2 linked regions of the Pseudosulfitobacter sp. DSM 107133 genome follow. The protein of the gene in region 1 interacts with the protein of each later gene in a pairwise test. Links are inferred from orthologs where the notes say so. Each region holds a gene or a part of one and is shown on either strand. Other genes may lie near its edges.

Region 1 (5,625 bases):
CGTACATATTCGCCCCGTTTGCGTACAGGACAGCGCGCCGCCAGACCGCCGGTTCCGGCCCGTTTTGGCGGTGTCGTACATATTCGGGGCAAATGCGTACCAAACGCAACAGGCCCGAGAGGTGCGACATTATGCTACCGGCAATTCACCAGGTTTCTTTTTCAGATTTCCGCGCAAACACCGGCCCGCTGCTGCGGTTCGTGACCCACGAGAACGGCAACCTGTGGCTGACCCGCTACCGCCGCCCGGTCTGCGCGGTGATCTCGATGCGCGACGCCCATGTGCTGGGATCGGTGCAGGGGCGGGACGTGAACCAGATCCTGCACCAGTTGCAGGTCGAGGCCAACCGCAAGGTCGCGGCGGCACGGCTGGACAAGGCCTTTGACCGGATGGAGCTGCGTCCCGAGGAGTGGAGCTTGCCGATCATGGAAAAGGCTTACGGGCGGGAGAACCGGTTTGACGAGAAGTGGCCGAAGGAGGGGTGAGGTCCGTCTCCTATCAGGATCGTCGCGCCCGGACCGAGGGGCTGGTGCGAAGCGCCCGCCCCGTGGGGGCGGTTCGGGCGCTGCCAAACCCCTTGGGGGTTTGGCATTTGGGGGATAGCAATTCCACGTTCGGAATATCTAGCTAATACTCTAACTTACAAGGACATAACCAGTTAAGATGCGTAACGCGGCATCGGAAGGCCAAAGATATATGCACCGCAAAGCATCTGACATCCAGTCATACAATGACCTTATGCTAGCTTATCAAGAGCTTCTCAATCTAGGCTACGATTCGCTAATACATAAAAATACTGACGCCGAAGTAAAATTCGCCGTTGAAGCTATGGCCCTTAAGGCAGGACTGTCACTTTCGGCAATAATTCAGCTTGGGACCGTTTATAATGAACTCAATGTGTCCTATCAAATGCTTTCAAGATATCCGTGGCACGGAACCAGAATATCAAAAATTGAGCATCTTGAGCTAACTTGGTTTTTGTTTCAAAATTTGTGCTATAAATTTAAAGAGAAGGTGAAGCTGTGCTTTAATTCTCAAAAATTAGCTTGCGCGTCGCTGAAGTTGGAGCAACCGAATTGGATTAAAGACGAGTTGAGGATTATTGAACGTAAATTTAGCAAAGAAATACAAGACCGTGGAAATTCCGTTCATAGCTGGACAGTGAGAGATCCGAGTCTTGAGGTTCTAGCAACCGCCTCTTTTCTTGATGAAATTAGGTTGATGGGTGTAGAATTTGAAATTCCAACAGGTTTAGAAGACGTAGATAAACACTACCGAAGATCGAAAGAATTTTTGAAGTGGCGCGCCTCTTCTAGCATAAAAGTAGCTGAGAGCACTCTAATAAATATATTGGAGAAAAAAAGTGTAAAGCCGATTGATGTGGTGCTACGATTGAAACAGCTTATTAGCGCAGCAAACAATGGCGAATTCAGAAAGTAATTTAGTAGCTTTAAATACTCACCTCGACAATTGATTTCCTAAAAGAAGAAACTTACCACCACACAACCGTGTGGGGCCGCGCCCCGCTGCGCGGGACTCTCACCCCACCGGCCTTTTTCAGCGCCGAAAATGGATTAAGAATCCATTTTCAGTGCGCTAATGAAAGCTTCTTGCGGAATATCCACCTTACCAAACTGGCGCATCTTCTTTTTCCCCGCCTTCTGCTTGTCCAGCAGCTTGCGTTTGCGCGTGGCGTCGCCGCCGTAGCATTTGGCCGTCACGTCCTTGCGCATGGCCGACAGGGTCTCGCGGGCGATGACCTTGCCGCCGATGGCCGCCTGGATCGGGATCTTGAACATGTGGCGCGGGATCAGGTCCTTGAGCTTTTCGACCATGGCGCGGCCCCGCATTTCGGCGCGGTCGCGGTGGACCATCATCGACAGGGCGTCGACGGGTTCGTCGTTCACCAGCACCGACATTTTCACCAGGTTATCGGTTTGGTAACCCGTCAGCTGGTAGTCAAAGGAGGCATAGCCCTTGGTCACCGATTTCAGGCGGTCGTAGAAGTCGAAGACAACCTCGTTCAGCGGCAGGTCATAGACGACCATGGCGCGGCTGCCCGCATAGGTCAGGTCCTGTTGCACGCCACGACGGTCCTGGCAGAGTTTCAGCACGTCCCCGAGGTAGTCGTCGGGGACAAGGATGGTCGCCTTGATCCGCGGCTCTTCCAGGTGGTCGACCACGCTGAGGTCGGGCATGTCGGCGGGGTTGTGCAGTTCCTGCATGGACCCGTCGCGCATATAGACGTGGTAGACGACCGAGGGGGCCGTGGTGATCAGCTCGATGTCATATTCGCGCTCGATCCGGTCGCGGATGACCTCGAGGTGCAGCAGGCCAAGGAAACCGCAGCGGAAGCCAAAGCCGAGGGCTGCGGAGGTTTCCATCTCGAAGCTGAACGAGGCGTCATTCAGGGCCAGTTTGTCGATGGCGTCGCGCAGGTCCTCGAATTCCGAGGAGTCGACGGGGAAGAGGCCACAGAAGACCACCGGCTGTGCGGGTTTGAAGCCGGGCAGCGGGGTCACGGTTTTCTTGTCGTGGGTCACGGTGTCCCCGACGCGGGTGTCGCGGACCTGTTTGATGGAGGCGGTCAGAAAGCCGATCTCGCCGGGGCCGAGGCTGTCGATGACCTGCATCTGCGGGCGGAACACGCCGATGCGGTCGACGTGGTGCACGGTGCCGTTGGAGACGAATTTGATACGGTCGCCCTTTTTCAGGCGGCCGTCGATGATGCGCACGAGGACGATGACGCCGAGGTAGCTGTCGTACCAGCTGTCGACCAGCATCGCCTTGAGGTCGGCGTTTTCCTCACCCTTGGGCGCGGGCAGGTGGTGCACGATCGCCTCGAGGGTTTCGTGGATACCGATGCCGGTCTTGGCCGACACGCGGATGGCGCCGGAGGCGTCGATGCCGATCACGTCCTCGATCTGTTCGGCCACGCGGTCGCAGTCGGCGGCGGGCAGGTCGATCTTGTTCAGGATCGGCACGATGTCGTGGTCGGCGTCGATGGCCTGATAGACGTTGGCGAGGGTCTGGGCCTCGACGCCCTGGGTGGAGTCGACGACCAGAAGCGAGCCTTCGACCGCGCGCATGGAGCGGGAGACCTCGTAGGCGAAATCGACGTGGCCGGGGGTGTCGATCAGGTTCAGCACATAGGCCTCGCCGTTGTCGGCGACATAGTCGATGCGCACGGTGTTGGCCTTGATGGTGATGCCGCGTTCGCGTTCGATGTCCATGGCGTCAAGCATCTGCGCCTTCATGTCCCGGTCGGCAACCGTATTGGTCGACTGGATCAGACGGTCTGCGAGCGTGGATTTCCCGTGGTCGATGTGCGCGACGATGGAAAAATTGCGGATATGTGAAAGCGGTGTCATGGGCTGGATATGTAGGGGATTTGGGGCTTGGTCAAGTGAGCATGGAGGGGGCGGTGGATTGTTGTGTGCGGTGGGTTTGGGGGGACACGGGGGATGGGGTGGTTTGGGGGTGGTGGTTGGGCCGGAGCCGACCCTAGTGGCTTTGATCTCTCACGACAGATCCCAGCCCGGAGGGGGCATCTGAAATTGTGCTTTGAAGCTTCAGGTTCGCTTGACTTTACCAAGATCTGACGAGCGAAGAACGCCGCCAAAGAAATGCTAGCTAGGAAGCAGTTTCAGCTTAGCGCCAAGAGTTAGACACCGAGCAATTGTCGAACGGTGGCAAGTGGCAGGAACATTCTGAGGTCTTCGGAAGGGAGGGGCTGGAAACCATATTTCTCATATGTCTGCTTACGCTGTTCAACGGCTTTTGGATCGCCACAATCCAGGACATCCAGCAATACTACAGCAACGCCGAACCGCTCTGCACCCAGCGCAATGCGTTTGAGCGCATCTGCCAGAAGGACAGCGCCCATTCCCTTCCCTTTGCAGGTGATATCACGCCCCATCATTGAGATGTAGACTGCTGGGATGGATCCGTGAGCAGGGGCACCGCGCATATATTTTTTTGGTAGATCTTCGTAATATACGGAATGCGCATTGGTGGCGTAAAAGCCTTCGACCTTCGTCTTGTCGTCAGCAGATACCTTTACATATGTGCGGACATTGTCGGCTTTGGACAGTTTGTTGGCTGTTTTTTTGAAATAATTGTCGACCTGCTCAACACCACAAGAAAAAGCCGCTCGATCATGCTTGTGGGGATCGAACGGCTCTGTGACGAACTGCGTTGTCGTCGCGCTTTCATTCATTAAGTGCCTACCGTTTTAGCTCATCTGTGTGCTGCGCAAACGCTGCTTTCAGAGCATCGGTCGGTTCTGGCGGGTTGTCCAGTGCGGCAAAAAACATTTCATGGTCGACATCCTTCAGGAAGGTGTTCTCATGGGTATTGATTACTTTAAGCGCACGGTCATATGCAGCAGACATTGTGAACGTAGAATCATCCACTCCGGAAAGCGCGGCTGCCTTCTGGATTGTCGCTTTGATGCGAGCCTTGGTGCGGAAGTTCATCCGTGCATCTGCACGGCCTTCTGCTTCCAGCGTACGATCAACAAATGTCAACATAATCGCCTCCTGTGACGCATTGAATCTTGAATCTTGAATCTTGAATCTTGAATCTTTATGTACGTCAACTTAACGCACAGGTCAAGTCTTCAGGGAAATTTCTATGTTTGGCAACTAGGGCCTATCGATAATTATGTTTCAGCCCGCGAAATACTCCTCGTAGCAGTACCGGCTATGCTATCGAGACCGTTGCAACTAGAGAAGTAACGCCACATAGAAGCTTTTCTTAAAGCCTTCCCGTCAACCACCCCCGCGCGGATATGATGCCGCCACACTACAGAAGGCACATCCGATCAGGAGCCGTCTTGGCAACGTGGCATAGGCTCGATGGATGCGGTTTTTTACCTGCCTAGGCTACAGCTAGCTTTCCCATAACCGCAGCGTTTGGATGGGGTGCAAATTACATCTCTTAAGCCCCCATGGAACTTTGCAAAGCCCCCTCCCTGCGCACAGCAGACATTGATGTGGCTCGCAGCGAAAATCCGGAAGCCGCCCCTCCCCCACAAAGGGCAGCGCCCGACCGCGGGTGGGCGTTGGAACGTCAGTGGCCGCCACTTTATTTCTGATCTTTGGCGTGCGGCAGAAGAACCGCAAGACGGTGAGGAAGCGCCCGCCCGTCACGCCAGAGGCGTGCCGATTATTCATGGCACGCCTCCGGCGTGACGGGCGGTCGGGCGCTGCCTCTCACACATTGCAAGGCAATGTGTGAGAGGCAGGTGTTCGCTTTGCGAACACCGAGAGGCCGGCGGTGCTGCGCACCTTGATTCCGGGCTTGGTTGCTATGGCCAGCCCTTCATCAAACCACAACGCCACGCACACTCGTGAATTGCCCCCTGCCCCGAATTGCGGCATAATCCGACCCAGCAGTAAGCTGCGGCCAAAGAATGCCGCGATGGTGTGAGGCGAAACCATGATCCGATTGACGGCCCTATTTTCATGTCTGGCCCTTGTGGCCGCCTGTGGTGGCGGGACCAGATATTCCAGTTACAATGCCCAGAACGTGCGACTGTCGCCGGTGGCGTTGGGCCAGCAGGCGCCCAAGCTGTTTGCGTCGGGACCGATTGCCAAAGCCTGTCAGGCGTCGGGGCGCAAA
Region 2 (5,706 bases), 2.7 Mb from region 1 along the record:
ATCACGGATTTTCCGACCGCGATATCTGGGACATCGCGTCGGTCGCGGCCTTTTTCAATATGACCAACCGTGTGGCCAGCGCCACTGACATGCGCCCCAACGACGCCTATCACAGCCAGTTTCGGTGAACGCGCGGCTGGCAATAACGGCCTTGGTCGTCTGGGCCGCAGCGCCGGTTCAGGCGTTGCAGCTGACCCTGTCGACCAGCGCGCGCGAAACGGTCGAACGCAACAGCGCACTTGACCGCTATCTCGCGCCGACGGGGGCGTTTCAATACGGGGTGGGCGTGCCAACCGTCGCCATCGAGGGCCAAGTGCGCCGTCAGGCGTGGCGCATCGCTTCGGCCGGGCTGACCACCTTGCAGGTTCTGGTTCCCCTGCGCGCGCAGTTGAAAGCGGCGGGCTATGTCATCGCGTTGGACTGCGATCAATCCAGTTGTGGCGGCTTTGATTTCCGGTTCAACACCGAAGTGCTGCCCGCGCCGAACATGCGCGTGAACATGCGGGCCTATCGGTTTGTGACCGCCATCATGGGGCCGACCGAACAGCCGGACAGCGTGATTACGTTGATGGTGTCCACGACATCGACCGCAGCCTATGTGCAAATCATCGAAGCGGGGAAGATCGTACAGCAGCAAGGCACACCCGAGACCGTGGGCGACCGCCCGACGCCGGCCATCGCACCCACGGACCCGCCCCCACCTGTTGCGGATTTCGACAGGCAGCTTTTGACAGATGGCCACATCGTTCTGGGCGGGCTTGAGTTTGACACCGGCACCTCGGCGCTGGGCAAGGGGCCGTTTGCCTCTGTGCAAATGCTGGCAAAGTTTCTGCTGGCGCAGCCCGATGTGACGATTGCGGTGGTTGGGCACACGGACAGTGTTGGCAGTCAGGACGTGAACATAGCCCTGTCACGACAACGCGCCGCAGCAGTACGCCAGCGGTTGATTGATGCCTATAACGTCGATCCCGAACAGGTACAGGCCGAGGGCATGGGTTATCTTGCCCCGATTGCGTCGAACCTGACCGCGGCGGGCCGCGAGCAGAACCGGCGGGTCGAAGCGGTGCTGTTGTCACAACGCTGAAAACCCCGCACTGGGGCGGGGCTTTCTGCGAGGTAACTTTTGGTCGGGTTTACCAGTCGGATGGACCCTTGTCGGCAAACTCATGCACGAGAAAGTCGATGAACGCGCGCACTTTGGGCTGGGTAAACCGGCCCGGCGGATAGACGGCATAGATGCCCTGACTGTCCATCGGCAGGTCGGGCATTGCGTCCTCGACCAGACCTTTTTCCATTGCATCCGCATACAGGAACGACGGCAGATAGGCGATGCCCAGACCCGACACAGCGGCGTTCAGCAAGGATTGCCCGTCGTTGACCGACAGCCAGCCCGCAGTGCGCACCTGACGTTTTTCGCCAGACGGAGCGGTCAGCTTCCACACGTTGCCCGAGGACTGGTTGGAATAATGCAGCAGTTTGTGATTGTTCAGATCGTCGATTTTTTCCGGCTTGCCGTATTTCGCGAAATAGGCGGGCGAGGCAATCATGCGTTTGGTGGTTTCCGTCAACTTGCGGGCGCGCAGGGTGCTGTCTTCCAGCTCGCCGATGCGCACGGCCATGTCGAACCCTTCCGAGATCAGTTCGACATAGCGGTTGTTCAGCACCATGTTGACGGTGATGTCGGGGAAATCTTCAAGGAATGAGGACAGGGCCGGTGACAGATGATTAACGCCAAAATCGGTTGCCACACTGATCCGCAGCAGGCCGGACGGGGCAGATTGCATCGACGTGACCAGCGCATCAGCCTCGCCTGCGTCATTCAGCACGCGGCGCGCGCGGTCATAATAGGCAAGTCCGATTTCGGTCGGCGACACGCGGCGCGTGGTGCGGTTCAGCAGGCGCGCCCCAAGGCGCGCTTCCAGCGACGAGACGTGCTTGGACACGGCCGATTTGGAGATTCCCATCTTCTTGGCCGCGTCAGTGAATCCTCCCTGATCCACAACTGTGGCAAAGGCTTCCATTTCTGTTAGGCGGTCCATGCCGTCCCCTTCTCTCGGTATTCGGTTTCTAACCCCGTGTATCGCGCCCAATCACGGCAAGATCGGGGCAAGGGTGGGATAATCTTGGGGTTATTCGGGACATCGTTGCAGGCGCGGAAACGCGAGAACGCTGTGTTTCTGTTGGGGGCTAATTCGAATATCTATTTGATATTAATCGGAAAAGTTAGCGTGTATTGTGATTTTCGACCGCAATCCAGGCGCGAGTCGATGTCACAATTGCTTGCAACAAGAGTCATTCGAGAATTTCAGCAATGACATTGTCTGCTCACATTTTCCAGATTTTCGGCATAATGATTCATCAGGCCGACAGGGCGTGGCGGGCACTTATATCCACTTGAGCCAACGCATGATCACAAACGACACCAAAGTGATCGCGATCATTGACAGACATAGAATTGTGAAGGCAAGGGGGCTGTTAATACCCGGCATTCCACCCACGTTGACGCCAAACAGGCCTGTGATGAAACTCAAGGGCAAAAATATCCCGGCGATGATACTCAGGATATAGCTGTTGCGGTTCTGCACATTGGCAGCTTGAGCGGCGTGGTGGTCGTTGATCGCGGTCAGGCGGCTCTGAAGCCCGTCCAGTTCCTCGACGGTCAGCATTGCAAGGTTGGCCAGTTCGCGGCGGTGCAGCGGGCTGTTGCCAGCGGGCGTGTCAGTGGCGGCCAGCGCCATCAGCGCGTCGCGTTGCGGGCCCAGATAGCGGCGCAGGCGGATCGCGGTGCGGCGCAGTTCGGCCAGGTTTTCGGGCAGCGGTGCATTATCGTCATCGTGGATGGCGTCCTCCAGATCGTCAACCTCGTCAGCCAACTCGAACACGGTGTTTTGCACACGTTCGGTCAACCGGCTGGCCAGCGCTTCGACAAAGGCGGCGCTGCTGTTGGGGCCGCCCCCTTTTTCCAAGGCCTTGCGAATGTCCTCGATGGCAAAGACGCGGCGCATGCGCACGGTCACCACGGTTTGATCGGTGACCCACATCCGTACGGCGACCATCTGGTCTGCTGGTCCGTCAGAGTTCAGGTTCACGCCGCGCAGGTTCAGCATCAGCCCGTCGTCATGCACATCGCAGCGTGGCCGGGTTTCGGTTTGCAACAAGGCACCTGCGGGGATCGGGTGCAGATGCGCGTTGGCCCATTGCGGCAGTTCAGGGTCCTTCAGGTCGAAGTGGAACCAGCGGTAGCCGCTGAGGCCGGTGGGCGATGTGTCGGTCGTGGGGGTCGCGGTGCCGTCGGGCAGGATGTCGTAGATATAGAGAGGCATGGATCAGTCCAGTTTCGCAAATGTCGCGTCAAAGGCGGCGCGGCCCTTGGGGGTAAAGCGGATGATACGGGTGTTCGGCACGCGGGATGCCCAGCCCAGTGTCTCGAAATGGGACAGCAAAGCACGCCCCAGTTTGCCCGCCAGATGCGAGCGGCGTGCGCTCCAGTCCAGACATTCGCGGCACATCGGCGCGCGGGATTGTGCAAGCGCATCAAGCGGCAGGCCAAGGCGCTGCATCAGATCCATGCCAGTGTCGGTCAGGTCCAGACCGTCGGGGCCGGTGGCGATCTGCCCCTTGGTCAGAAGCGCACGAAACATCTGAACGCCAGTGTCGCCCGCAAGGTGGTTGTAGCAGACCCGCGCGGTGCGCAGTTCGATATCCTTTGGCCCCTGGCGGGTGCGCAGATGGCCGTGGTTCGCGGCCAGCCCCATCATCGCCTCGATGGTATGTGCGACCTCTTCTGTGGCCAGCGCGAAATAGCGATGCCGCCCCTGTTTGCGGCGCAACAGCAGCCCGCCCTGTTCCAGCTTGGCCAGATGCGACGAGGCTGTCGCAGCGGTCACGCCCGCCTCTGCGGCCAGTTCAGATGCGGTCAGTGCACGCCCTGACATCAGCGCTGTCAGGATGTTGGCGCGTGCGGGGTCGCCCATCAGCATGGCGATCTGGGTGAAATCGGGGCCTTCTTTCATAGTTTGATGCTAGTCGAAGCATTTGCGTGCGGCAATCGTCTATCAGTGCCTGAGCAACCGAAGGAGAATGACCGATGCTGACCTGTGTAATCCGATATCAGATTGACCCCACGCAACACGATGCCTTTGCGCAATATGCCCGCAACTGGGGGCAGGCGATCCCGCGCTGTGGTGCCGACCTTGTGGGGTATTTCGCCCCGCATGAGGGGTCGTCCACGCTGGCCTATGGCATTTATCATGTGAAATCGCTGGCGGACTACGAAGCCTATCGGGCACGTTTGGCCGAAGACCCGCTGGGGCGGGAAAACTATGCCTTTGCGCAGTCGCAGAAGTTTCTGCTGCGCGAGGACAGGACGTGGTTGAGAAAGGTATCGGGATGATTGCTGTTATATTTGAAGTTGAGCCCGCAGAGGGCAAGCGCGACGCCTATCTGGACATCGCGGCGGCGATGCGTCCGCTGGTGGATCAGGTCGAGGGGTTTCTGGGCGTCGAGCGATTCGAGAGCCTGACGACGCCGGGCAAGCTGTTGTCGCTGTCGTTCTTCGAGGACGAGGCAGCGGTGGAACGCTGGCGGACGCTGACCGCGCATCGCGGGGCGCAGAGCAAGGGGCGGGGTGGTGTCTTTGCCGACTACCGTTTGCGTGTGGCGCATGTGATCCGGGATTACGGGATGTTTGACCGCGCAGAGGCCCCCGAGGACAGCCGCGCGGCGCATGGCGGATCGGAGCAGAGCGCCTGACGGCGCACGCGATGCTTTGCGCCTTGCGGCGGTTTCTTTTGTTTGCGCCTTGCGGCGCAGCGAGGGGGCTTTCGGCCCCCTCACACTCCCCCCGAGGATATTTGCAGCCAAAAGAAGGGGCTCAGAGTGTCGCGGCGAGCCGCGTGCCCTGGTCGATGGCGCGTTTCGCGTCGAGTTCTGCGGCCACGTCAGCCCCGCCAATGACGTGGCATGTGGTGCCCTGTTGTTCCAGCGCATCGGCAAGGCTGCGGTCGGGCAGCTGGCCCGCGCACAGAACGATGGTCTCGGCGGCGATGGTCTGCGGGTTTTCGCGGGCTTCGCCGAACGAGACATGCAGGCCGTCGGCGTCGATGCGTTCATAATTCACACCGCCGACAAAATTGACCTCTTTCATCTTCAGCGCGGCGCGGTGAATCCAGCCGGTGGTCTTGCCCAGACGTTTGCCGTGCTTTTCCGCCTTGCGTTGCAGCAAGGTGATGGCGCGGGCGGGGTGGCCGGGTTTGGGGCCATCGGGGTTCAGGCCGCCGCGGTGCTCTGCGGGGTCGGAGACGCCCCATTCGCGCATCCATTCGGGTAGGTGTTCGGTGGTGCTGTGGCCGTCTTCCTCGGACAGGAATTCGGATACGTCAAAGCCGATACCGCCCGCGCCGACAACGGCGACGGATTTGCCGACAGGTTTCTTGTGGCGTAGCACGTCGATGTAATCCAGCACGTTGGCGCCATCCTGACCGGGGATCGCAGGATCGCGGGGCAGGACGCCGGTGGCGATGATAACCTCGTCAAACCCTTTCAGCATGTCCGGCGTGGCGGTGGTGCCGAGTTTCGTGGTGATGCCCAGAGTGTCGACCATGGTGCGATACCAGTCGACCAGCCCCCAGAACTCTTCCTTGCCGGGGATTTGCTTGGCCATGTTCAACTGCCCGCCGACCTCGTCTGACTTGTCAAACAAGGTCA

The links. Proteins that work in one complex are often made in the same cells at the same time.
Region 2: the proteins of lepA (region 1) and DSM107133_RS16330 interact in binary tests that used the Escherichia coli proteins (3 or more experiments, as listed by UniProt). The link is inferred for Pseudosulfitobacter sp. DSM 107133 from one-to-one orthologs.

What each region holds. Positions count from the first base shown.
Region 1 is NZ_CP085154.1:543,732-549,356, reverse strand. What follows is about bases 974-3,876. They hold lepA (translation elongation factor 4), read right to left. Parts: upstream 3,372-3,876; coding sequence 1,575-3,371; downstream 974-1,574. Other genes in these bases: DSM107133_RS02630 (GNAT family N-acetyltransferase), read right to left, coding at 3,665-3,876; DSM107133_RS02640 (hypothetical protein), read left to right, coding at 974-1,440. Also shown: DSM107133_RS02645 (hypothetical protein), read left to right, coding at 132-485; more of DSM107133_RS02640, read left to right, coding at 664-973; more of DSM107133_RS02630, read right to left, coding at 3,877-4,219; DSM107133_RS02625 (DUF1778 domain-containing protein), read right to left, coding at 4,227-4,532; DSM107133_RS02620 (hypothetical protein), read left to right, coding at 5,443-5,625. UniProt on the Escherichia coli protein: Required for accurate and efficient protein synthesis under certain stress conditions. May act as a fidelity factor of the translation reaction, by catalyzing a one-codon backward translocation of tRNAs on improperly translocated ribosomes.
Region 2 is NZ_CP085154.1:3,274,475-3,280,180, reverse strand. Bases 1,355-4,338 are described here. They hold DSM107133_RS16330 (zinc transporter ZntB), read right to left. Parts: upstream 3,324-4,338; coding sequence 2,385-3,323; downstream 1,355-2,384. Other genes in these bases: DSM107133_RS16320 (NIPSNAP family protein), read left to right, coding at 4,088-4,338; DSM107133_RS16325 (winged helix-turn-helix domain-containing protein), read right to left, coding at 3,327-4,013; DSM107133_RS16335 (LysR family transcriptional regulator), read right to left, coding at 1,355-2,039. Also shown: DSM107133_RS16345 (peroxidase-related enzyme), read left to right, coding at 1-128; DSM107133_RS16340 (OmpA family protein), read left to right, coding at 125-1,084; more of DSM107133_RS16335, read right to left, coding at 1,134-1,354; more of DSM107133_RS16320, read left to right, coding at 4,339-4,393; DSM107133_RS16315 (antibiotic biosynthesis monooxygenase), read left to right, coding at 4,390-4,752; DSM107133_RS16310 (NADPH-dependent 2,4-dienoyl-CoA reductase), read right to left, coding at 4,874-5,706. UniProt on the Escherichia coli protein: Zinc transporter. Acts as a Zn(2+):proton symporter, which likely mediates zinc ion uptake. Purified ZntB reconstituted in liposomes also binds and transports Cd(2+), Ni(2+) and Co(2+).